DNA from 3 places in the Bradyrhizobium sp. STM 3557 genome. Region 1 is predicted to be linked to each of the others. Evidence: predicted binding sites of a transcription regulator. Region 1 holds the regulator's gene; each other region holds the start of a gene.
The links. Region 1 encodes LexA, which represses DNA repair genes until DNA is damaged. Its sites were predicted from a motif close to TGTTCNNNNTGTGTTCNG; they were not measured.
Positions count from the first base shown of each region.

Region 1 (7,681 bases):
GGTGCCTCGGCGGCGCCTCATCGCAAGATCATCCATATCGACATGGATGCGTTCTACGCGTCGGTGGAACAGCGAGACAACCCGGAGCTTCGAGGAAAGCCGGTCGCGGTGGGCGGCTCGGCGGAACGAGGCGCTGTGGCCGCTGCGAGCTACGAAGCCCGGAGGTTCGGCGTGCGTTCGGCGATGCCGTCGGTCACCGCGAAGCGACAGTGTCCGGACCTGATATTCGTGAAGCCGCGCTTCGAGGTCTACAAGGAGATCAGCCGGCAGATCCGCCACATCTTTGCCGAGCATACGGCAATTATCGAGCCGTTGTCGCTCGACGAGGCCTATCTCGATGTCACGGAGAACCTACAAGGCATCCCGCTGGCCAGGGACATCGCGCTGCGGATCCGCGAGAAGATCAAGGCCGAGACCGGCCTCAATGCCTCGGCCGGCATTTCCTACAACAAGTTTCTGGCGAAGCTTGCCTCCGATCACCGAAAGCCAAACGGACAGTTCGTCATCTCTCCCGAAATGGGTCCGGCCTTCGTCGAATCGCTACCTGTCGGCAAATTCCACGGCATCGGCCCGGCGACGAGCGCGAAGATGAACCAGCTTGGTATCTTCACGGGCCTGGACATGCGCAAACAGGCGCTGGAGTTCATGTGCGCCAACTTTGGCAAGGCCGGAGCCTACTACTATTGGATCTCGCGCGCCGTCGACGAACGGCCAGTCCGCGCCAACCGAATCCGGAAATCGGTCGGTGCGGAAAACACATTCCGGACCGATCTTGCCGAACTCGACGCCATGATCGCAGAGCTCGAGCCGCTGATCGACAAGGTGTGGCGCCACTGCGAGTCAGTCGGCAGTCGGGGGCGAACCGTGACGCTGAAGATCAAGTTCGCGGACTTCGAGATCATCACGCGCAGCCGATCCGTTTCTACGGCTGTCGCGGACCGTGACGATCTCGCACGCCTGGCAATCGGTCTGCTGGAGAATGCCATGCCCCTTCCGAAGGCGGTGCGCCTGCTGGGAGTATCTTTGTCTTCCCTGCTGGGCGAGAACGACACGGACCCGCAACTGGATTTCAGTATTTGACGGAAAGCCGCTCTTGGTTTCACAAGAAGGGGGAACACGGAAGCCTTGTGCTGGCCGCCGAACCGTCGTCGATTTTTGCCGGGCCAGATAGACCCGGTTTTCCTGCGCTCGATATCGTCAAAACCGGGCGGATTCACCCCAAATTAATGATTGCGGAACACATATCGAACATATAGTGTCCGTTCATGATTTGTTTCGAGTATCTTGCGGTAACGCAATTCCGGACCTTCGCAAGCGACCAGTCGCGGAGCTCGGACGACATCAACCTGGGGACTTCATCGAGATGCTGACGCGCAAACAGTACGAACTCCTGCGGTTCATCAACGAGCGGCTCAAGGAAGCCGGCGTGCCGCCGTCATTCGACGAGATGAAGGATGCGCTCGACCTGCGCTCGAAGTCCGGCATCCATCGCCTCATCACCGCACTCGAGGAGCGCGGCTTCATTCGCCGCCTGCCCAATCGCGCCCGCGCGATCGAGGTGATCAAGCTGCCCGAGCTGTCGCAGGCCGCAGGCAACCGGCGCGGCTTCACGCCCTCGGTGATCGAAGGCAATCTCGGCAAGGTGCGCACCTCCACGCCCGCGCTGGATGACGGCGAGCGGCCGGTCGCCGTTCCGGTGATGGGCCGGATCGCCGCCGGTACGCCGATCGAGGCGCTGCAGACGCGCAGCCACACGATCAGCGTGCCGGCCGACATGCTCGGCAATGGCGAGCACTATGCACTCGAGGTGCGCGGCGATTCGATGGTCGATGCCGGCATCCTCGACGGCGACATGGCCTTGATCCAGCGCAACGAGAGCGCCGATACCGGCGACATCGTGGTCGCGCTGATCGACGACGAGGAGGCCACCTTGAAGCGCTTCCGCCGCCGCGGCGCGTCGATCGCGCTCGAGCCGGCCAACACCGCTTATGAAGTCCGTATCCTGCCGCCCAACCGGGTTAAGATCCAGGGCAAGCTGGTCGGGCTGTATCGCAAGTACTAATCCCTGCGGCGGACTTGCCGTTTGCGTGCAGGCGCAGCGCGCCCCGGTGCAAACGTCAGATCCAAAGCCGGACGGGTACGATAGACTGACGAGTGCTGCTGCGTTGCCGAAGTTCGCCGGAGTTGGTCTCTCGCGGGGCTGATGCGAACTTGCTGAAACGGGGGCCTCGTTACGCCGGCCCGCGAACAGGCGGCCGTGTCGGACTGATGCTGCGTGCCGAAGGTATTTGGCGGCAGAGTGATTTTGTGCGCTCGCTTTGCCGTAGGTTAAAGCTCAAACGCTTGTGATCGAGCTAGCCTATGGTCAGCGCAGAATTGCCGTGAACGACGCGCTAGGATTACGATCGATGTCCACTCTGATAGAGGCCTGCGCCTTTCCGGGGGGAGCGCGGGTCGGCTATCTCGAACGAGGAGCGATCCGATGTGTGACTATAGCCTGCATGCTGTTGCGTCCCGCCCGGCGAAGGTGGGTGAAACGCTGATGTCGACGACGTTCCGCGGCACGTCGACCCGTGGCTTCGCGTCCGAGAGCGAGCCCGGTGTCGCGGTTTGCATGCTTCCCGGAACGGAATTGGCATTCGAGGACGACGTCAAATATGACAGCCGTTGGTTCTGGACCAAGACGGTCCGTTCGCGCGTCGCCAAGTTCAACACGCTCGAGCGCCATGTCCCGGATCGTCATCACGACGCGATCGAATTCGCCGACGGCACCCGCGTGCTGGTGACGCAACTCCGCGAAGGCCAGCGCGTCACAGTGCTGCAGCTCCCGGTGACGGGAAAGCCCGCCGACCGCAAGTCCGACGTCCCGGCTGCGACCGCCGCCGCGACCCAAACGACGACGACACCAATAAGGCCGATATCGATAACTTAAACATAGAGGCGCCCACGCTTGATGGGCCCACGTTCAGCCCTCGGCGGAAATGATGAGGTCGCCGAGGGGGAGAGCGTGTTGTGGCCGATGAGATTGCTCCGAAAAGCATTTCGCAGATCACTGCTCCGCGGGGGCTAGGTCCCAAGCTTGGTTCGCAACAGCCTGCAGGGCCCAAGATCGTTGGAAAGATCACTTGGCAGAAGGCCGGGCGCGTGGTCGAGCCCGGCCGCTACATGCATCGGTTCGGCTGGCTCACGGTGACCGCCGAGGATCTCGCGATCTGGCGCCAATATCCTCAGGCCGAGTTCACGATGCTGCAGCTTCCGAAGTCGCACCAAGATGCTCCGGCGGAGGACGCCCTGTCGGACCTCGACGAGTATCATCTGGGCACCTTCGAGCTGCCACGTACTGGCTGATAGCTCGTCTTGATGCCAATCGGCCGCGCTGTGTTTCAGGCGGCAGGCCGGTCATGGCGCATGCGGCGACGTAATCAAGCAATCGAGATATTCTCCTTGGCCAGCACGCGCTGCACGGCTGGCCGCTGCAATACCCGTTGGGCCAGACGGTGCCATGCCGGATAGCTCGCCGACATATCGAGACCGACGCGTGCGCCCCATCCATAGAACACCAGCAAATAGGGATCGACCACGGAGTAAGCGCCGGGCAGCGCCCAATCGCGGCCGTCACTGACCAGGCTTTCGATATAGGCATATTGCTCGCGGACGTTCTGTTGTCCCTTGCCCTGAACGGCGGCGTAATCGCGCTCGTCTGCGACAAAGCGGTTCGGCCGCCAGATCTGGCCGTAGGACATCGCGTGCACATTGCTGGACAGCCAGTTCATCCATTCGATGGCGCGCGCCTCCCCGGCCGCGTCCGCAGGCAACAGTCCCGCATCGGGATGCCTGCGCGCAAGATAGAACAAGATGGCGTGCGCTTCGGTCAGCAGGTCGTCCGCACCTCCGATCCGCCCAGTGACGCCGGACAACGCCGGAATCCTCCCCTTGGGATTTTTTGCCATCCATTCCGGATTTGTCGTACCGACACCGCCGAGGTGTCCGCGGGACGACACCAGCTCCAATTCGTAGGGTTTGCCGATCTCCTCGAGCACGATGTGCACGGCCATGGAGCACGCGCCGGGAGAGTAATACAAACAATGCATAGGCATTCCTGCGAAGTTAGCTCCCGCTTACGAAGCTCTTTCCTCATATGGCATCGCCCAGAGGTCAAGCCGCAGCTTTCGCCGTGAACCGCACGCGGTCGCAGCCTTCGGCCGTGCGCCGAGCGAACGTCAGCGCCGCAGCCGACACGTCCATTCCGGTGACCAGACCGTCCGGGCCAACGAGGCTCGCAAGCTCCAGCGCGGTTTCGCCGCCACCGCAGCCGATGTCCAGCACGTTTTCACCGGGGCGAGGCCCAAGCGCGGTCAACGCACGGCGGCCGAGCGGCGCGAGCTGCAATTCCAGGAGGTCGCGAACCTCCGCCCATGCGGCCGCCCGCAGCTCGTCTTGGGCCGGCGGAGGCGACGAACTGATCCCGCTCATGCTGAAAGCGCCAGCCTTGCAATCGCGTCGACATGAATGGCGGCGCAGTCAACCAGCGGAAACGATGCGTGATCCTGGCTGAAGACCAGCGCGAGATCGGTGCCGCCGAGCATGATGGCCTCGGCGCCGTTCTCCTCGAGCAGCTTGCGACTCACATGATTGAAGATCGACCGCTGAGCCTCGGTCGCAACACCCGAAGCAGCCATCGCCACATAGGCTTGATGCACGTCATCCAGGTCGCTTCCGCTCGGCGGGATGATTTCGGCGCTGCGGATGCCGCCATAGAAGCGCGTTTCCATAACGGTGCGCGTTCCGAGGATTCCGATCCGCTTCAGACCATTTTTGTCGACGGCGTGGCCGACCTCGGCGATCATGTCGACAACCGGCAGCGGCGATACCGACTTGAACGCTTCGATGCAAAAGTGTCCCGCAATCGAGGTGACGACGACGCAACCGGCACCGGCGGCGACGAGACGGTCGGTAAGCCGCGAATAGATCGCCACCTGCGCCTCGATGTCATTGCGCGAGAGATTGCTGAGCAGCGTCTGCGTGTCGGCATGCACGATCGTTAGCTCCAGCGCCGCCTTCCGGCTTGCGAACGTCGCTATCAATCGTCGGTAGTAAAAATCCGTCGCGGCGGGACCAATCCCTCCGATAAGACCAATGTGCATGTCTTCCTCCGGCCACCCCATGCGTTGCCGAACGCACACAGGCGCATCTTGCGTTGCCAATCAAGCAGACCGCTGAGATCGCAGCAATGTGCTTGCGCGGTTGTTAGTCGTCCTGCTGCTGATCGGCCTCTGGCGGCGTTGCATCCGGCGTACGCGATGACGGCGGGCGCGGCGTCAAGCTGGTGTCGAATTCGCTCGCATCCGCTGCGCCTGGCCACCATGGCCGATAGATTCCGTTGGGCCTGACCGCATCGACCGCCAGGGTTGGACCCTCTCGGCGCAGCGCGAGCGCGCCCTGATGCGACAACCGCTCGCGATCGACCACCGCGGCGGCGCATTCCCTGGGCGCCTGCCGCACTGTCACGACCAGAGCGGTGCGCGCGCAATCGTCCGCGAGCGCGTCCGCGCGCCATGACAGAGCGATGAGGCGCCCATCGGCCATCGGCACCACGCAACCGGCATCGTCGCAGGAGACGCCCTCCCCCAGCGACGGATCGGTCGGGAGTCGCGCATCGGCATCGGCCGCAAGCCATTCCTTCAGCAGAAACACATCGTTCCCGGTGCGCATCAGATGCAGCCGGCCATCACGGCCGCGCACCGCGACGTTGCGGCTATCGCCGGAGATCAGCACGTCCGGCAGCGGCGCGGCCGCGGCCCAGCAGACGCCGGCCGCGAGCAGAAGCGCGCCCGACCAGCGCAGCGGCGTGCGCAACAGCCCGATCAGGATCAGGCCGAGACTCATCGTGATCAGCGGTCCGGTGCCGAAGGCGGCGACGCGGCCGACCGCGCCGGGCAGCGCGGCGACCCAGCGTCACCGCGATCATCCAGTCGATGCCCCAGCCCATCGCCGACCAGCACCAGCCGTCGAGCCCGAACGGCGCCGTGAGCAGCCCGAGCAGACCCATTGGCATCACCACCACGGAGACCACCGGCATCGCCGCGAGATTGGCCAGCACGCCATAGGGTGTGACGCGATGGAAATGAAAGGCCGCATAGGGCGTGGTCGCAAGGCCGGCGACCAGCGAGGCCAGCAGCAGCACGATCAGCTCGCGTCCGCCCCATAGCGCCATGCGTCCGGCAAGCGAGCTGTCTGGCGTCGCAAACAGGCGCGGCATGCCGATCTGCACCAGCGCGACGAGGCCGAGCGTCGCGGCAAACGACATCTGGAAGCTCGGATGCACCAGGGCTTCCGGCGCCATCACCAGCACGATCAGCGCGGCCACCGCCAGCGTGCGGAAGGTGATCGCGCGGCGATCGACCATCATGGCGATCAGCACCACCGCCGTCATGAAGAATGAGCGTTGCGTCGCGACCTCCGCGCCCGATAGCAGCAGATAGAACGCCGCGGCCACGAGCGCGGCCGCGGCCGCCCATTTCTTGATCGGGCGGCTGTCGGCGAGGCCTGGAACCAGCGCAAGCAGCGCCCGGATCACGAAGAACACGACGCCGGCGACCACCGCCATGTGATAGCCGGAGATGTGTCAACTGCGTTTATTCTCGAATTAATTCAATGCTCTAGCCCTATATTGCTTCCCGATATTCCCGCCTGGGAAGCGAATGGACACCAGAACGAAACGTTCGGCTACGTCCCCGAGCCGGGCGAAACGCTGGTGCACTCCGACGACGTCGCGGTGATCCTGGTCTATCGCTATGGCCGGCCGATTAAGGTCATCTATCCCGACGGTCGCGTCGAGCCGTTCACCGGGGCGGTCCGCGATCGCCCGAACTGAAGCGCGGGACCGAAGCCCCGCGCCCTGCTCTGTCAGCGCCGGTTCACGAATGCTCTTGGTATCGGCCGACGGCCTCGATCGCCGCCGTCCGCGCGTAGCACTCGATCAGCGTGGCCGCTGTCTCGATGCTGATGGCTTCACGGACCATCTCAGCGAGCTCGCGGGCGGCTTGGTTGGGCGCCGGCGCGACCGTCACCCTCGGAGATTCCGGGCGGCCGCTCATCGCTGACGCCCCTCTGCCAGCTGCCGAAGCTTGGCCTCAATCGCCCGCCGGTCCGCCATCGGCAGAGTGGTAACCACCTCTGCGAACTCTGCGCCGGTCATGTTCGGCCCCACCTCGATCGCGTCGTCCTTGAAGATGCGGCCGCGGCCCTCGAACAGCCATTCGGCTTGAACCCCGTGCTTCAGGCAGAAGCGTCCGATCTCCCGATGTCTGAGCGTCAAGGGCCACTCGATCTGCTCCTCGGAAAGCTTAAGGATTGCGGCAACCTTCCTGATGCGCCGGCGCATGGCCTCCCTGAACTCCCGCCGCTCTTGCTCGGCCTTGCGCTTCGGGGGAGCAGCCTTGACACCGCTCGCAAGCTGGTCGGCAACAGCCGCCTCGATGGCCACGCTCAGCTTGTTCTCGGCCTCGGTCAGCACCTGGATTTTGGCCGCCGCCTGCTCGCGCACGCCTTGCAATCGCTCCTGGATCTTCCTCAGCTTCACCCGGGCCTTGTGGATGTCGAGCCGGACATCGCGCACCAGGTCTGTGTCGTCCGATTCTAAGATCATGTCATAGCTGCGGAACGCGAACGTGTGCATGCT
Region 1 covers NZ_CP120697.1:3,698,051-3,705,731, reverse strand. Annotated here, with positions in the region: gene dinB (DNA polymerase IV) at 1-1,080, shown strand, start outside; gene lexA (transcriptional repressor LexA) at 1,364-2,062, shown strand; gene P6U24_RS16780 (hypothetical protein) at 2,483-2,932, shown strand; gene P6U24_RS16775 (hypothetical protein) at 3,166-3,348, shown strand; gene P6U24_RS16770 (glutathione S-transferase family protein) at 3,423-4,055, opposite strand; gene P6U24_RS16765 (methyltransferase domain-containing protein) at 4,156-4,473, opposite strand; gene P6U24_RS16760 (aspartate/glutamate racemase family protein) at 4,470-5,144, opposite strand; partial or broken gene P6U24_RS16755 (ComEC/Rec2 family competence protein) at 5,248-6,622, opposite strand; gene P6U24_RS16750 (hypothetical protein) at 6,671-6,874, shown strand; gene P6U24_RS16745 (hypothetical protein) at 6,918-7,070, opposite strand; gene P6U24_RS16740 (hypothetical protein) at 7,094-7,681, opposite strand, start outside.

Region 2 (7,681 bases), 1.5 Mb from region 1:
ACCTTCTCGAAAAAAGCTGCAGTTCCGTAACCACGAACGCTTCGGATTGGCCCGTGCGGGCGCCTCGCGAAGCCATGGCAGTGGCGGTTCGGTAGCGGCGGTTCGCGTGGAGAAGGGCATGAACAGGTTCGTTGTGGGGGCGATGGCGCTGGCGGCCATTGGATGCGCAGGCATGGCGCAGGGCGCCGATCTCGGCTACGCGCCGCGCGCGCCCTACACGGTGTACCAGCCACTCAACGCCTATAGCTGGGCCGGGCCCTATCTCGGTGGCACGCTTGGCTACGAATGGGGCAGCGTCGGCAATAATCCGACCAAGCCATCCGGCATCACCGGCGGCGTCGGGGCCGGCTACAACTGGCAGAACGGCAGCCCGTGGGTGTTCGGCGTCGAGGGCGACATCAACCTGACCGGCGCCGACGATACCTTCGCGCCATGGAAGTTCTCCAACCCGTGGTTCGGCACGGTGCGCGGCCGCGCCGGCTACGCCTTCAACAACATCCTGTTCTACGGCACTGGCGGTCTGGCGTTCGGCGAACTGAAGGGCATGACTTTCGGCGGCGTCTCGGAATCGCACACCACCGCGGGCTGGACGCTCGGCGCCGGCGCCGAGTTCGGCCTGGCGCAGAACTGGAGCGCCAAGATCGAATATCTCTATGTCGATCTCGACAACAGCAATTTCGTGGTTACGGGGGCGAAGAACGACTATCGGTTTGGATTGGTTCGCGCAGGCATCAACTTCCATTTCTGATAGGAAGAAGAAACGGCAACAACAGCATGACCTTCCGGCCGCTCGCGGCCGGAATTTTTTTGCCTGCACTTGTCTGAGTTGCGTTCGTCCGCGCATGCCTCTGCGGCGGCCTTCGGCAGACAAATCTGCCCCGCACGTCATCCGGCCCTGTCGCCGGCGGCTCACGCGATCAAGCGATAAACTAAAAGGACGTTCGCACCCCGGCCCGGACATTCGCCGCACGCCCGGCGGAAGCCGGACCGGCTGATGTCGCCAGCCGGCCTTACGATGACAGCACCAGGTTGACCGCCTTGGGGCCCTTGCCCTTCTTGTCCGGCTCGACCTCGAAGCTGATACGCTGTCCTTCAGTCAGATCCTTCAGGCCGGCACGCTCCACCGCCGTGATGTGCACGAACACATCGCGTCCGCCATCGTCCGGCTTGATGAAGCCGTAGCCGCGCTCACCATTGAAGAACTTGACCGTCCCAGTCATGGCCATCGGGAAACTCCTCCCCCGCATTGCTTCCTCCACCGCGCCCGCACGCGCAGCGTCCGACCGGACATCACTTGTCGGAAAGCGTGGCCACCTTGACGAGCCCGGGCCTCGCGAGCCCGAACCAGCCGGATTCTTGTTAGGCCTTGATCACCCCGCCGCAACCATTCGCGGAAGCGGAACGTAAAGCCAGTCTTACAACTGTCAGCATAATACGGTTCCTCGGCGATTGACTACGAATTTTCCGCGGCTCGCCGCTTCAAGGTTTTGGGAACTCCAGCCGGTAACGCGCAGAACCCCCTTGGCCGAGCGGCTTCTGCAATTCGGTAAGCAGCAGCTTGAGCTCGTCATGCAGCGTCCAGGGTGGATTGACCACGAGCAGTCCGGTCGACGCCAGCGCCTCGCCCTCGATCTGCGGCCCGGTGCTGAACTCGACCCGCAGGAGCTTGCCGGGCGGTTTCGATTGCGCGGTAGCAGCTAGCGCGCGGTCAGCCAGCTCGTCGGTGGCGCGCCGGCTCTTCGCCGGATACCACAGCACGTAGATCCCGGTCGGCCATTTGGCGTAGGCGGCGGCAAAGCGCTCGCCCATCCGCTCGAATTCGTCCTTGGCCTCGAACGGGGGATCGATCAGCACCAGGCCGCGGCGCTCGTTCGGCGGCACGAAGGCGGGCAGGGCGGTCCAGCCGTCGAGATCGACGACGCGGGCCTGAGTGTCGCGCCGGAGCGCATCGATCAGATGCTTGCGTGGGATGGGAGCAAGCTCGCAGACCGTCATGCGGTCCTGCGGCCGCAGCAGCGCGCGGGCAATGAGCGGCGAGCCCGGATAGGCAGTAAGCGCGGGAGGGGTATTGAACGACCTGACAATATCGAGATAGGGCGCAATCAAAGGCATCGCCCGCTCGGTGAAACGCGCCTGCATGACGCGGGCAATGCCTGTCAGCCATTCGCCGCTGCGGCTCGCCTCCTCGCCAGAGAGGTCGTAAAGGCCGGCCCCGGCATGGGTGTCGATGACGCGGAAGGCGGCCGGCTTCTCCTGCAGATAGGTCAGGATACGCACCAGCACGATGTGCTTGATGACGTCGGCAAAGCTGCCAGCGTGGAAGGCGTGACGGTAGTTCATGGCCTGAGTTACGACATCGGCGGATGAAAGCAACTGTTACGCCGGCAAACGTCAACTCCATGCAGCAAGACTGAGTGCATCGCTTCATCCTGAGGGGCCGCAGGTGGCCGTCTCGAAGGATGAGGCGGGAACGAGGAACCGTGGCATCATGGTTCTCCTGGCGATGCGAAGCATCGTCCAGCGACGGTGCGGAGCCTGTCATCGGGCCGCGCTGCGCGCGGACCCGATGACAGGCTCCGCAGGGGATGGAAGGACCTAGCCGCCCCTGACCGGCGGCATCGTCACCTCGTCGCGGCGGCAGGCCTGGTGATCCACCTCGTCGCAAGCGCGAAACTGCAGCTCCTTGGACAGGCAGATCCGGACTTCGCTGAGCCGGGTGCGGTTGCATGTGACCGCGACACCGGCATTGGTCAGGCCCGGATTGGCCTTGACGAAGGCGTCCTCGACCGCTGCCGGTGCCACCGTGCGGGTGTCGGACAAGGACAGGAATTCCTCGGGGATCTTGATCGCGGCGCGCGCCTTGCGAATGGTCTCGAAATAGGCCTTGGCGGGCAGGCCGGAGCAGGTGCCGTGCTTATCCCATTCGTTGTAGATCAACCCCGGCGCCGGCATCAGATCGAGCATCGAAACCATGATGTTGCGGGGCAGGCGGGGCGAGGGCTGCGCGCAATATTCGGGATAGCCGCTCTCATATTGCGGCCATAGGCCGTGCACGACGAAGGAGAAGGGCCGGCCGCTGCACTGCTGCGAGCGTCCGCCGCTGCCGCGCTCCTCGGCTTCGGCGCAGTAGGAGGGCGACCAGGACAGCGACAGCACGTAGAAATCGAACGCGCCAGGCGCGTTCTGGCGGCGATCCTGGGCACGGGCGGGCACAAGGCTCGCCATCAGGCCGAGCAGCAGCAGAGGGGCGAGCAGACGAAGCGGCTTGGCAAAAAGGGCAGCAGATCCGAGCAGGCGATTGACCATAACGAGCTCCCTGAACATCATGGGAACTGTAACAGGCCACCGGAACATTTCAAGAACAAATTCGCCGCATGTTCGAGAGTGACGCGGCTGAACCTGCTCAGGCTCGCCTGAGCGGTGCTTGGCTGATCAGGGCTTCTTCGATCAGAACCAGTTCGATCAGGGCTTGGCGGCGCGGCAGGCCGGGTTGTAGGCCCAGTTGCGGTCGAGGCCGACGACGCAGAATTCGACACCCTGGCCGTAGCCGGCAAACCCGCCATCTTCGATGATCGAGAAGTTCACCGTGCGCACCTTGCCGTCGCTGACCATGACGCTGCCGGTGCAGTAGCGGCGCGGAATGTTGTCGGACTGCCAGGGGCGGAAGGCGATCTCGTGGATGTTGGCATAGCCGGTGATGGTCAGTGCCGAATTCCAGAAGGTGCTTTCCTTCTCCTGGAAGTCGTGGCTGATCGTCGGCAGCGCAGCTTCGCAAGGTGCGACACGCCCGTCATATTTCGGGCCCGACAGCCAGAAATTCATCTCCAGCGGGTTGGCGGCATGTGCCGGCGCGCCGATGGCGAGAAGGCCGAGCACAGCACCACAGGTGGCGCCGAGGGTCTTGAGGAAATTGCTGCCGTTGCGCATGGGGTGTCCGCGGGGCTGGTCCAGGAAAGACGGACCGTGCCGCGCCGGTCAACAGAGGTCAAGTGCAACGCGGCAACACTCCACGACTGTATCGTCGCCGCAACCCCGCCGTCCTTTTCTTGCGCGCAGAGGCATCCTAGATTGCCGGCAGCGAATGGAGACTCTGATGCGAATGATGAAGGCGATGGGCCTGATTGCGGGCCTTGGCATGCTGGCGGCGGTGCCGGCCAAGGCCGATTTGTTGCCGGTGCCGGCGTTCAAGGGCAACGACACCGGCGGCATCATCGCCTTTTCGCTGGCGCAGACGGCGGATGCGCGGCAGATGGCTGTCGAGCACTGCGCCTCCTACGGCAAGGTGGCGAAATTCCTCGCGGTCGACAGGCAATATGGCGGCTATCTGTCGTTCGCCTGCCGCTGGGTGCCCTATGGTTCGGCAGAGCGGCCGCTGCGCACACGTTATTGAGCCGGCCCAATAAGATCCTGAATTGAAGCCGGAGTATCGGATATGCGTCGGCCTGCCGCGTCGGGAATAGCTTGTGGCGTGTTGCTGGCGCTGTCTGCGCATGGCGCGTTCGCCGTCGAACTGCCGACCCGCAAGCCGGGCCTGTGGGAGATGAAGATGGCTCGCACGGGGTCGCAGATGCCTGACATGACCATGCAGCACTGCACCGACGCGACGATCGACAAGGAGATGAACAGCAATGTCGCTCCGATGGCCAAGCAGATGTGCTCGAAGCAGGATTTGCAGCAGACGGCGAACGGCTATGTCGCCGACTTCGTCTGCACCATCGGCGGCATCAACTCGACCGGGCATACCGAGATCGTCGGCGACTTCAACTCCGCCTATGTCGTGAAGACCACCTCGCATTTCGAGGGCGGCAAGGCCGGCGCTCCGGCGCGCGACACGACGATGACGATCGAGGCGAAGTGGCTCGGCGCCTGCAAGCCGGACCAGAAGCCCGGTGACATCGTCATGCCCGGTGGCATGAAGATGAATGTCAAGGATATGGAAAAGCTGAAGGCGCTGCTGCCCGGCGCGAAGCAGTGAGACGCAAATCTCGGTCGGATTCTTGTCGCTCCGGATGACGCTACGGTAACTACATCCGGCGCCTCAACAAATCCGGTGTCGTCCCGGCCTTGAGCCGGGACCCATAACCACAGGGAGGCATGTGGGCACGATGTCTGTGACGTCCTCCTTCGCCAAACATCTGCTGCGGCGTATGGATCCCGGGTCGCGCTCGCGTTGCTCGCTTGCCCGGGACGACGGGTGAGGATGAGGGCACGCCTGTCTCCACAATAGCGGGGTCGCACTGCCCGTAGCTCGCCTGGCCGGGACGACAGCTGTTCAGGAACGCAGCACCTAAACCGGGATCCGCACCGTGGCGCGGAGGCCGCCCATCGGGCTCTCGCCGAGCATGATGTCGCCGCCATGGGAGCGGGCGATGTCGCGGGCGATGGCGAGGCCTAAGCCCGTGCCCCCTTCGTCCTGGTTGCGGGCATCATCGAGTCGCAGGAACGGCTTGAACACCTCCTCGCGCATAGCGGCGGGGATGCCGGGGCCGTCATCATCGACTGTGACCGTCAGATAACGGTGATCGCGGTGACCGGTGATGGCGATCTTGTCGGCGTAACGCGCCGCATTGGAGACGAGATTGCCGAGGCAGCGTTTCAGCGCGGCCGGCTTGACGATGACCACCGGCAGGCCGTGGAAGGACACGGACGCCGCGTGACCGTTGCGCTCGGCATCGCTGCGCAGCTCCTCGAGCGCGGCCGATATGTCGGTGGGATGCGCGACCTCGCCGCCATCGCCGCGGGCAAAGGCGAGATAGTCCTCGAGCATGCCGGACATCTCGTCGATGTCCTTGCGCATCGCGTCGATCTCCGGGCTGTCGCCGAGCAGCGCCAGCTCCAGCTTGAAGCGGGTGAGAATGGTGCGCAGATCGTGGCTGACGCCGGCGAGCATCGCGGTGCGCTGCTCCATCGCGCGCTCGATGCGCGCCTTCATCTCCAGGAAGGCATGTGCCGCGCGCCGCACCTCGCGCGCGCCGCGCGGACGGAAGTTCGGCGCCTCGCGACCCTTGCCGAAGCTCTCGGCCGCGTCCGCAAGCCGCAGGATCGGCTTGATCTGGTTGCGTAGGAACAGCACCGAGACGATCAGCAGGATCGAGGAGGTGCCGACCATCCAGAACAGGAAGATGTCGGTGTTGGAGGCGTAGGCCGCACTGCGCTGCGCGAACACGCGCATCACGGAGTCATCGAGCGCGATGCGGATCTCGACAAGATTGGAGCGGCCGACGGTGTCGATCCAGTAGGCGCGGCTGATCTGACGGCCGATCTGTCCTGACAGCGACTGGTCGAGCAGGTTGAAGAACGGCTTTGGCCCCGGCGGCGGGATGTCGCCGGCGGGCAGGAAGTCGACCACGAGATTGAGCCGCTGCTGGGCGATGCGGCGGAGCATCGCGTGATCCTTGTCCTGCGGAGTGGCCTTGTAGATGTCGATCAGGGCCGCGATGTCCTGCACGACAGCGGCCGACAGACGCCGCGTCACCGTGTTCCAGTGCCGCTCCATGAACACGCCGGCCACCACCGTCTGCAGGATCACCATCGGCACGATCATGATCAAGAGCGCGCGGGCATAGAGGCCGGTCGGCATCCAGCTCTTGAACGCGTTGCCCATCCAGCCATTGACGACAGAGACTCGTCGCGAGGCGGTGCGGATGAAGGTGAGGCCGGTGTCGAGCGTGGTCATGTGAATCGGGACGCAGTTGCCGCATTGAGAACAGGGCCACGAGTTCGGTGCACCTCTCCCCAGCGGGGAGAGGTCGGATTGCATCGAAGATGCAATCCGGGTGAGGGGGAGCGGTCTATCGAGAGACCGTAATCCCTCACCCCAACCCTCTCCCCATGGGAGAGGGAGCGCACTGTGCTTGCAACTCGACTTGGTCCCACCATGACAATCTCAAGCCGACACCATCAGCCGGTAGCCGATGCCGCGCACGGCCTGCAGGAACAGCGGATTGGCCGGATCGGTCTCGATCTTGCGGCGCAGCCGGTTGATCTGCACGTCGACCGCCCGCTCGTTGACGGTGCCATTGCCGGTCAGCGCGCCGCGCGGCACGGTCTCGCCGCGCGAGGTGGCGAGGATCTTCAGCATCTCGCGCTCGCGATCGGTCAGGTGGATGGTCTCCTCGCCCTGGCGCAATTCGCCGCGGCTCAAATGATAGACGTAAGGGCCGAAGCTGACCTGCTCGAGCGCTTCCTCGGCCGGCGGCGGCGCGGCGCGCTTCAAGATATTGCCGATGCGCAGTGCGAGTTCTCTTGGTTCGAAAGGCTTGGCGACATAGTCATCCGCGCCGAGCTGCAGGCCCTCGATCCGGCTCTCCGGTTCGGAGCGGGCGGTGAGCATCACGATCGGCACCGAGGACGAGGTGCGGATCGAGCGGGCGAGATCGAAGCCGGTCTCGCCCGGCATCATCACGTCGAGGATCAGCAGATCGAAATGCAGCCCGGCGAGCTTGGCGCGGGCGTCGCTCGCGCTCATCGCGGTGGTGACGCGATAGCCCTCGCCGCGCAGGAAGCGCGAGAGCAGGTCGCGGATGCGGCGATCGTCGTCGACGAGCAGAAGATGCGGCGCGTCGTCGGCGGGGGTCTGCGGCGGATGGGGGGCGATGGCGGCGAGCGTCACGATCACTCCTTTGCGGTGGTCACGGGCGTCTTGAAGATCGTTTCCAGCACCTTGTCCGGATCGTCGCGA
Region 2 covers NZ_CP120697.1:2,182,424-2,190,104, forward strand. Annotated here, with positions in the region: gene P6U24_RS09795 (outer membrane protein) at 119-748, shown strand; gene P6U24_RS09800 (cold-shock protein) at 1,011-1,226, opposite strand; gene P6U24_RS09805 (23S rRNA (adenine(2030)-N(6))-methyltransferase RlmJ) at 1,480-2,340, opposite strand; gene P6U24_RS09810 (ribonuclease T2 family protein) at 2,596-3,306, opposite strand; gene P6U24_RS09815 (hypothetical protein) at 3,463-3,927, opposite strand; gene P6U24_RS09820 (hypothetical protein) at 4,094-4,390, shown strand; gene P6U24_RS09825 (DUF3617 domain-containing protein) at 4,433-4,975, shown strand; gene P6U24_RS09830 (ATP-binding protein) at 5,288-6,676, opposite strand; gene P6U24_RS09835 (response regulator) at 6,887-7,618, opposite strand; gene P6U24_RS09840 (MarR family winged helix-turn-helix transcriptional regulator) at 7,615-7,681, opposite strand, start outside.
Region 2: the regulator LexA is predicted to act here: its motif matches at 3,347-3,364, upstream of P6U24_RS09810 (ribonuclease T2 family protein).

Region 3 (7,681 bases), 130 kb from region 1:
GGGAAGCGGATGCACTGGCCGCCGGCGGCGGTCAGCAGCACGTCGTCGCGCTCGGTGCAGATCTGCACGTCGACGATCGACTCGCCCTCGTCGAGCTTCATGGCGATGATGCCGGAGCGGCGCACATCGACGAAGTCGGAGAGCTTGTTGCGGCGGACATTGCCGCCCGTGGTCGCAAACATCACGTCCAGATTGGCCCAGGAGGATTCGTCCTCCGGCAGCGGCATGATGGTGGTGATGCGCTCGCCCTGCTCCAGCGGCAGGATGTTGATCAGCGCCTTGCCGCGCCCGTTGGGCGCTGCGACCGGCAACCGCCAGACCTTCTCTTTATACACCTGGCCGCGCGAGGAGAAGAACAGCACCGGCGTGTGCGTCGAGGCCACGAACAGGCGGCTGACGAAGTCCTCCTCACGCGTCTGCATGCCGGCGCGGCCCTTGCCGCCGCGGCGCTGCGCCCGATAGGCCGATAGCGGCACACGCTTGGCGTACCCAGCGTGCGACACGGTCACCACCATGTCCTCGCGCTGAATCAGATCCTCGTCCTCGACCTCGCCTTCCTGCTCGACAATCTGGGTCCGCCGCGGCGTAGCGAACTCCGCCTTGATGTCGGCGAGCTCGGCCTTGATGATGCCCTGGACGCGGGCGCGCGAGCGCAGGATGTCGAGATAGTCGTTGATCTCGACCGCGAGCTTGTCGAGCTCGTCGGAGATTTCGTCCCGGCCGAGGGCAGTCAGGCGCTGCAGGCGCAAATCGAGAATGGCCTTCGCCTGTTCGAATGACAGGCGGATAGTGCCATCCGCATTGATCTTGTGACGCGGATCGTCGATCAAGGTGATCATCGCCTCGACGTCCTTGGCCGGCCAGTCGCGCGACATCAGGGTGTCGCGCGCGGTGGCCGGATCGGGCGAGGTTCTGATGACGCGGATGATCTCGTCGATATTGGCGACCGCGATCGCAAGGCCGACCAGGATGTGGGCGCGATCACGTGCCTTGTTGAGCAGGAACTTGGTCCTGCGCGTCACCACCTGTTCGCGGAAGGCGACGAAGACGGTCAGCAGATCCTTCAGGTTCATGGTCTGCGGGCGACCACCGTCGAGTGCCACCATGTTGGCGCCGAAATTGGTCTGCAGCGGCGTGAACTTGTAGAGCTGGTTCAGCACCACGTCCGGCACCGCGTCGCGCTTCAGCTCGACCACCACGCGAAAACCCTCGCGATCGGATTCGTCGCGCAGGTCCGCGATGCCTTCGATCTTCTTCTCGCGCACCAGCTCGGCGATGCGCTCCACCATCGAGGCCTTGTTGACCTGGTACGGGATCTCCGTGATCAGGATCGCCTCGCGATCCCTGCGGATGGTGTCGATCGTCACGTTGCCGCGCATCACGATCGATCCGCGGCCGGTGTGATAGGCGGTACGGATGCCCTGCCGGCCGACGATGATGCCGCCGGTCGGAAAATCCGGTCCCGGAATGATGCCGATCAGCTCGTCGATCGAGAGCGCGGGATTGTCGATCAGCGCCACGCAGGCGTCGATCACCTCGCCGAGATTGTGCGGCGGGATGTTGGTCGCCATGCCCACGGCAATGCCGCCGGCGCCGTTGACGAGGAGGTTCGGAAACTTCGCCGGCAGCACCGACGGCTCTTTTTCCTGGCCGTCGTAGTTCGGCTGGAAGTCGACCGTGTCCTTGTCGAGATCGTCGAGCAGCGACTGCGCGACCTTGGTCAGGCGGGATTCGGTGTAGCGCATCGCCGCCGGCATATCGCCGTCCACCGAGCCGAAATTGCCCTGGCCATCGATCAGCGGCACGCGCATCGAGAAGTCCTGCGCCATGCGCACCAGGGCGTCATAGACCGACTGGTCGCCATGCGGATGATATTTACCGATGACGTCGCCGACCGTGCGCGCCGACTTGCGATAGGCCTTGTTCCACTCGAAGCCGTTCTCGTACATGCCGTAGAGAATGCGCCGGTGCACCGGCTTCAGCCCATCGCGCGCGTCAGGGAGCGCACGCGCCACGATCACGCTCATCGCGTAATCGAGGTAGGAGCGTTTCATCTCATCGAGGATCGAGACGGGGCGAATATCGGAAGGTCCGCCCGGCTCGCCGGGCTTCTCATCTTCAGCGTCAGACAAAGGAAAATCCGGTCAGTTTCAGGTGCGAAAATCGCTTCGAATCATATAGCGCATCGGACCGCCCCAAACCACCCCCAAGGGCGCGCGAAGCTCGCTTTTTATCCTCGATTTTCCAGCAACTTAACGCGACGACCGCACCTGCCCCGATTGCCGTTCCGGTTGTTCTTGAGCGGCCTCCGCCTCCTCCCGTCTGGCGCAGGATCGATGCCCGCCAAACGGCTCGCCGGACCTTCGGCTCCGAACCCGGCTCTAGTTCAATCCTCGCTGCAATTCGGTGTGGAGACGTGCTGCCGTGGAGGACTCGAACAGATTGTCCAGACGCGCGCGGGCGATCATCTGGCGAAACGTGCCGTGCTGCGTCGGGTCGCCGGCGTCGTGCATCGTATCGGTCATCCAGACGCTGAATTCCTGGTATTTCCAGATGTGAGGCAGCACCGTATCGGAGTAGTTCGTCAACCCGGTCTCATCGCGGTCGCGCACGGCGCGCACCAGGGCCTGGGCCAGGACGTCGACGTCGTAGAGCGCCAGGTTCATCCCTTTCGCTCCTGTCGGAGATGCCAAGTGCGCGGCATCGCCGGCAAGGAAGAGATTGCGGTACTGCATCGGCACATGGACCACGCACCGCAACGGCACGACGTCCTTGTCATGAACCGCCGCGTTCTCGATGGTCTGCTCGCGGAGCCGCAGCCGGATCTCGTCCCAGATGCGCTGGTCAGGCCAGTCGGCGAGCCCATCATTCAATGCGCATTGCAGGTAATACCTGCTCATCTTGGGACCGCGAGGAAGCTGGGCAACGAAGCCGCGATCGCTGACCCCCATGATCGGGTGCCCGACGACCGGCGCCTCGACAAGCGCAGCCAGCCACGCATAGCCGAATTCGTGCGTGTAGCTGGTCAGGACGCCATCCGGGATCGATGCCCGGCTGACGCCGCGATTGCCATCGCACCCGACGATGTAGCCGCAGGCGAGTTCGTGTTCCCCGCGCGCGTCGGAATAAGTCACGGCTGGACGTCCGTTCAGGTCGTTCCGGATCATCACGTCGGCGACATTGAAGCGGACGTCACCGGACATCACGTCGACCAACTCCCGCAGCAAGTTATTGACCAGCATCTGCTGGGTGCAGAACCGGCTCTGGCTGCCACCGTCGGCGACAACTCCGAAAATGCGACCGACACCGTTGATGCGATAGTCGATGGTGTGAGCGACCGGGCCTGCGAGCAGCTTGTCGGCAAGCCCCCAACGCTCGAACATTTGGACGCCTCGCGCCTCGACGACGCCGGCGCGCTGCCGGACCTCGATGGTGGCGCGGTCGCGCCGCTCCAGCACGATGCAGGACACACCGGACCTGCGCAGAAAGGTCGCCAACGTCAGGCCGGCGACCCCGGCACCAATGATGACCACCGGGGTCTCTTCGAGGCCATTGCATCTTCCTTCCGCCACGTGACGATTGATTTCGGGCGGAGAGAAAATATAAGCATTTAGTTACATTCGATAGTCACATTCCCAAGCGGACCCTTCCAATGGCGCGATCGGTCGACATTGCCTTGAAAAAACAGCCCAAACAGCAACGGGCGATCGCGACAGTGGACGCGATCCTCGAGGCAGCTACTTACATTTTGACGCATGACGGGCCGAGTGGGTTCACGGCCAACAAGGTCGCCGAGAAGGCCGGCGTCAACATCTCCTCATTCTATCAATACTACCCGAACAAGGAGGCCCTGCTCTTCCATCTGGTGCGGGTCACCTGGGAGAAGCAACTCGCCAGGCTGTCGCCGATCCTGCTCCGGCGCGGTCGCGACCATGCTCAAAAGCTCAGGGACTTCATCCGCGAATTCTTCATGATCGAGGCCGCGGAAGCAGACTTGCGACGCGCCTTGCGGATCGCCTCGGTCGATCTGAGAGATACCGCGGAATTTCGTGCCCTGATCGCGACAGGCACCCAGCTCTTCAAGCAATTCGTCGAAGGCGCGTTGAAAAATCGGAGATCGGATGATCTCGATTTCGAGATCGACTTCGCCGTGACGCTGGTCACCAGCTTTGCCGAGAGAACGACGGACGAACGAACATCCGGCGCGACTCTCATCCGTCAGGCCGACCTGCTCAGCGACATGCTGATCGCCACTTTCAGGATGTAGACAGCGCGACGAGCGTCCCCATCGTCGACGCTGACATTGACGTGACCGGCCTCGATGGCCAACGGCTAGGCCGTCGCGGCGCAGTCGTCCATGCGACTGCGCCGACTTCAGTTTCAGAACGGAATGTCGTCATCCATGTCGCTGTTGCGACCGCCACCGGCCGCGACTGCGCGGCGTGGCGGTGCCGATGGGGTGCTCATGCCGAAATCGCCGCCCGGCTCGTCTGAGAAGCTGCCGCCACCACCGCCGCGACCATCGAGCATGGTCAGCGTGGAGTTGAAGCCCTGCAGCACCACTTCGGTGGAGTACTTCTCGACGCCGCTCTGATCAGTCCACTTCCGGGTCTGCAGCGCACCCTCGATGTACACCTTCGCACCCTTCTTCAGATATTGCTCGGCGACCTTGCAGAGTCCTTCGTTGAAAATCACGACGCGGTGCCACTCCGTCTTCTCTTTTCGTTCGCCGGTGGCCTTGTCGCGCCAGGTCTCCGACGTCGCGATGCTCAAATTGGCGATCGGTCGTCCGTCCTGGGTACGCCGGATCTCCGGATCCTTGCCGAGATTGCCGACCAGAATCACCTTGTTCACGCTTCCCGCCATCACCACTCTCCCGCGGTTCAAAATCCCTGGATTGGCAGCCGCGCAGCCTCGACAGCTGAATTGACAGACCAGATCCCTTCGCGGCGGACCCTATACGCTTGCTGCGGCCGCCACCTGCCCTCTCCTGGCTTATCCACATATAGCGCGCCAACCGTCACTGTTCCAGGTTTGTTCCAGAATTCCACGCACACCATTGTGCTCACGCTGATTTTGCCCACACTACCTAAGGGTGTTTTCGGCAATGGAACTCGAAAAAGTTCCATCCGGCCAGAAATCTCGATGCCGATCATTAACTTAGGTTAGGACCGCTGACCTTCATTCGGCTGGCGAGTGTGTCTTTCGGGAGACGGTATCGGAAGTTGAATCGGGTATATTTACGGGTGGAATTTGGGCCGTAAGGGCGGTCGCGAGAAATTGTCACGGCGCTTCCGGGGACAACGGGGGGCGCAAAACGCCGAGGGGAGTTCGATGAAAAAGATTCTGCTGGGTGCGACGAGTATCATTGTGTTGGGGATGGTGGCACCGGCCGGGGCGGCGGATCTCGCCGCGCGGCCGTACACCAAGGCGCCGCCTCCAGTGGCAGCCGCCATCTACGACTGGAGCGGCTTCTACATCGGTGGCAACGGCGGCGGAGGCTGGAGCCGGAATTGCCGGGACCTCACTGCCTTGCCCGCGCCCACAGGCCCGCTGGCAACGCCCTTGGCCGAAGGCTGCCATGACGCAACGGGCGCCACGGCCGGCGGCCAGATCGGCTATCGCTGGCAGATGCAGAGCTGGGTGTTCGGCCTCGAGGGCCAGGGCAACTGGGCCGACCTCAAGGGCAGCAACGTCAACCTCCTGGCTGGCACGGTCTTCGCCGCTGGCCTGACCAATCAGACCAGGGTCGACGCGTTCGGCCTGATGACCGGCCAGATCGGCTGGGCCTGGAACAATGTGCTCGGTTATGTGAAGGGCGGCGCGGCCGTGGTCGCCGATCGCTACCGGACCATCGACGCGGCCGGCTTCCTGGTCGACTCCGTCAACGACACCCGTTGGGGCGGCACGGTCGGTGCGGGCATCGAAGTCGGGTTCTCGCCGAACTGGTCGATCGGCTTCGAATATGACCACCTGTTCCTGGGCACGCGCACCCTGAATTCGGTCACGCCAGCCGGCGTCTTCAGCGCCACCGAACGCATTCGCCAGGATGTCGATCTCGCCACCGTGCGACTGAACTATCGCTGGGGCGGTCCGGTGGTCGCCCGGTACTGATCGCTGAGGCCAAGCATCCAGCAGAAACTGAGAAGGCCGGCTGCACGCCGGCCTTTTTGTTGTGCAGACGGGTCTCGCGCGCGCCTGCCGCGTATGAATCGCACGTGGCGGTTGCTGCAACGTTGTGGCTTTTCGGTGACGGCATTTCGGGCGGAACGAGGCTATAAGCCCAGGTGGGGCGTGGGTAAAGGCGTGAGTGCAGGCGTCGGAATGGCGATGGGGACAGCTATCAAGAGGGCGCTCCAGGTCGGTGTGGCCTGGTTGGCGCTGGGGGCGGCGCCTGCACTCACGGCCGACCTCGCTGCACGGCCCTACACCAAAGCCCCGGCGATGATCGCGACGATCTACGACTGGAGCGGCTTCTACATCGGCGCCAACGCCGGCGGCGGCTCTGCCCACAAGTGCTGGACCAACACCAGCACCTTCGGCACGCCGACCGTTCCGAATGCGGCCGAAGGCTGTCACGACGCAACCGGTGCCCTGGTCGGCGGCCAGATCGGCTATCGCTGGCAGACCGGCGCCTGGGTGTTCGGCGTCGAGGCGCAGGGCGACTGGGCCGACTTCAAGGGCAGCAATGCCAGCCAGTTCATTCCCGGCGCTACCAATCAGAGCAAGATCGATGCGCTCGGCCTGTTCACAGGCCAGATCGGCTATTCCTGGAACAACGTGCTCTGGTACGTGAAGGGCGGCGGCGCCGTCGCCAATGACAAGTACAACGGCATCACCACGGCCGCCGGCAGCGTGTTCGATCAAGGCAGCGAGACGCGCTGGGGCGGCGTCGTCGGCACCGGCATCGAAGTCGGCTTCGCTCCCAACTGGTCGGTCGCCGCCGAATACGACCACCTGTTCATGGGCAGCCGCGCCCTCACCTTCTCTACCGTTCCGACCGGGACGATCTCGCGGACCGATACGGTTGGTCAGGGCGCCGATATGGCAACCGTGCGCGTCAACTATCGCTGGGGCGGTCCGGTGGTCGGGAAATACTGAGCTCACGAGTTGAGCTCCGGACCATGAGCTCCGATCGGGATCAGGCCGGCCTCGCGCCGGCCTTTTTCATGAAGCCACTCACCGCGCGGCACGGTGGCAAGGAGGCGTGAGTCCCGGTCGAGAGACGCGCGACCTTCACCAATGCTTAAGCACGAATCGCAGCTCCTGCCTGATGCAGCGCGCTGGTCACAGCCTGGCGAGACCTTATTAGTTACAATTGTCTTCAATCCGAGGGGTGAGTTCGGACGGTGGGGTCCGGACGAAGAGGAATATTGGGACTGGAGAGAACAATGAAGACGACCCTGCTTGTGACCGTGAGTTTCACCGCATTGGCGACGGCCCCCGCGCTCGCTGCTGACCTGGCCGCCCGGCCCTACACCAAGGCGCCCGCCCCGCTGGTCGCGCCGCTGCCGAGCTGGGCCGGCTTCTATCTCGGCGTCAACGGCGGCGCCGACTGGAGCCGCAACTGCTGGACCGTGAACAGAATCGGCGGGACCGCGGTAATACCGACGGGTGAAGGCTGCCACAGCGCGACCAGCGGTGTGGCCGGCGGTCAACTCGGCTATCGCTGGCAGGCCAA
Region 3 covers NZ_CP120697.1:3,824,051-3,831,731, reverse strand. Annotated here, with positions in the region: gene gyrA (DNA gyrase subunit A) at 1-2,132, opposite strand, end outside; gene P6U24_RS17385 (4-hydroxybenzoate 3-monooxygenase) at 2,382-3,533, opposite strand; gene P6U24_RS17380 (TetR/AcrR family transcriptional regulator) at 3,653-4,267, shown strand; gene P6U24_RS17375 (single-stranded DNA-binding protein) at 4,381-4,866, opposite strand; gene P6U24_RS17370 (outer membrane protein) at 5,335-6,114, shown strand; gene P6U24_RS17365 (outer membrane protein) at 6,331-7,101, shown strand; gene P6U24_RS17360 (outer membrane protein) at 7,392-7,681, shown strand, end outside.
Region 3: the regulator LexA is predicted to act here: its motif matches at 5,025-5,042, upstream of P6U24_RS17375 (single-stranded DNA-binding protein).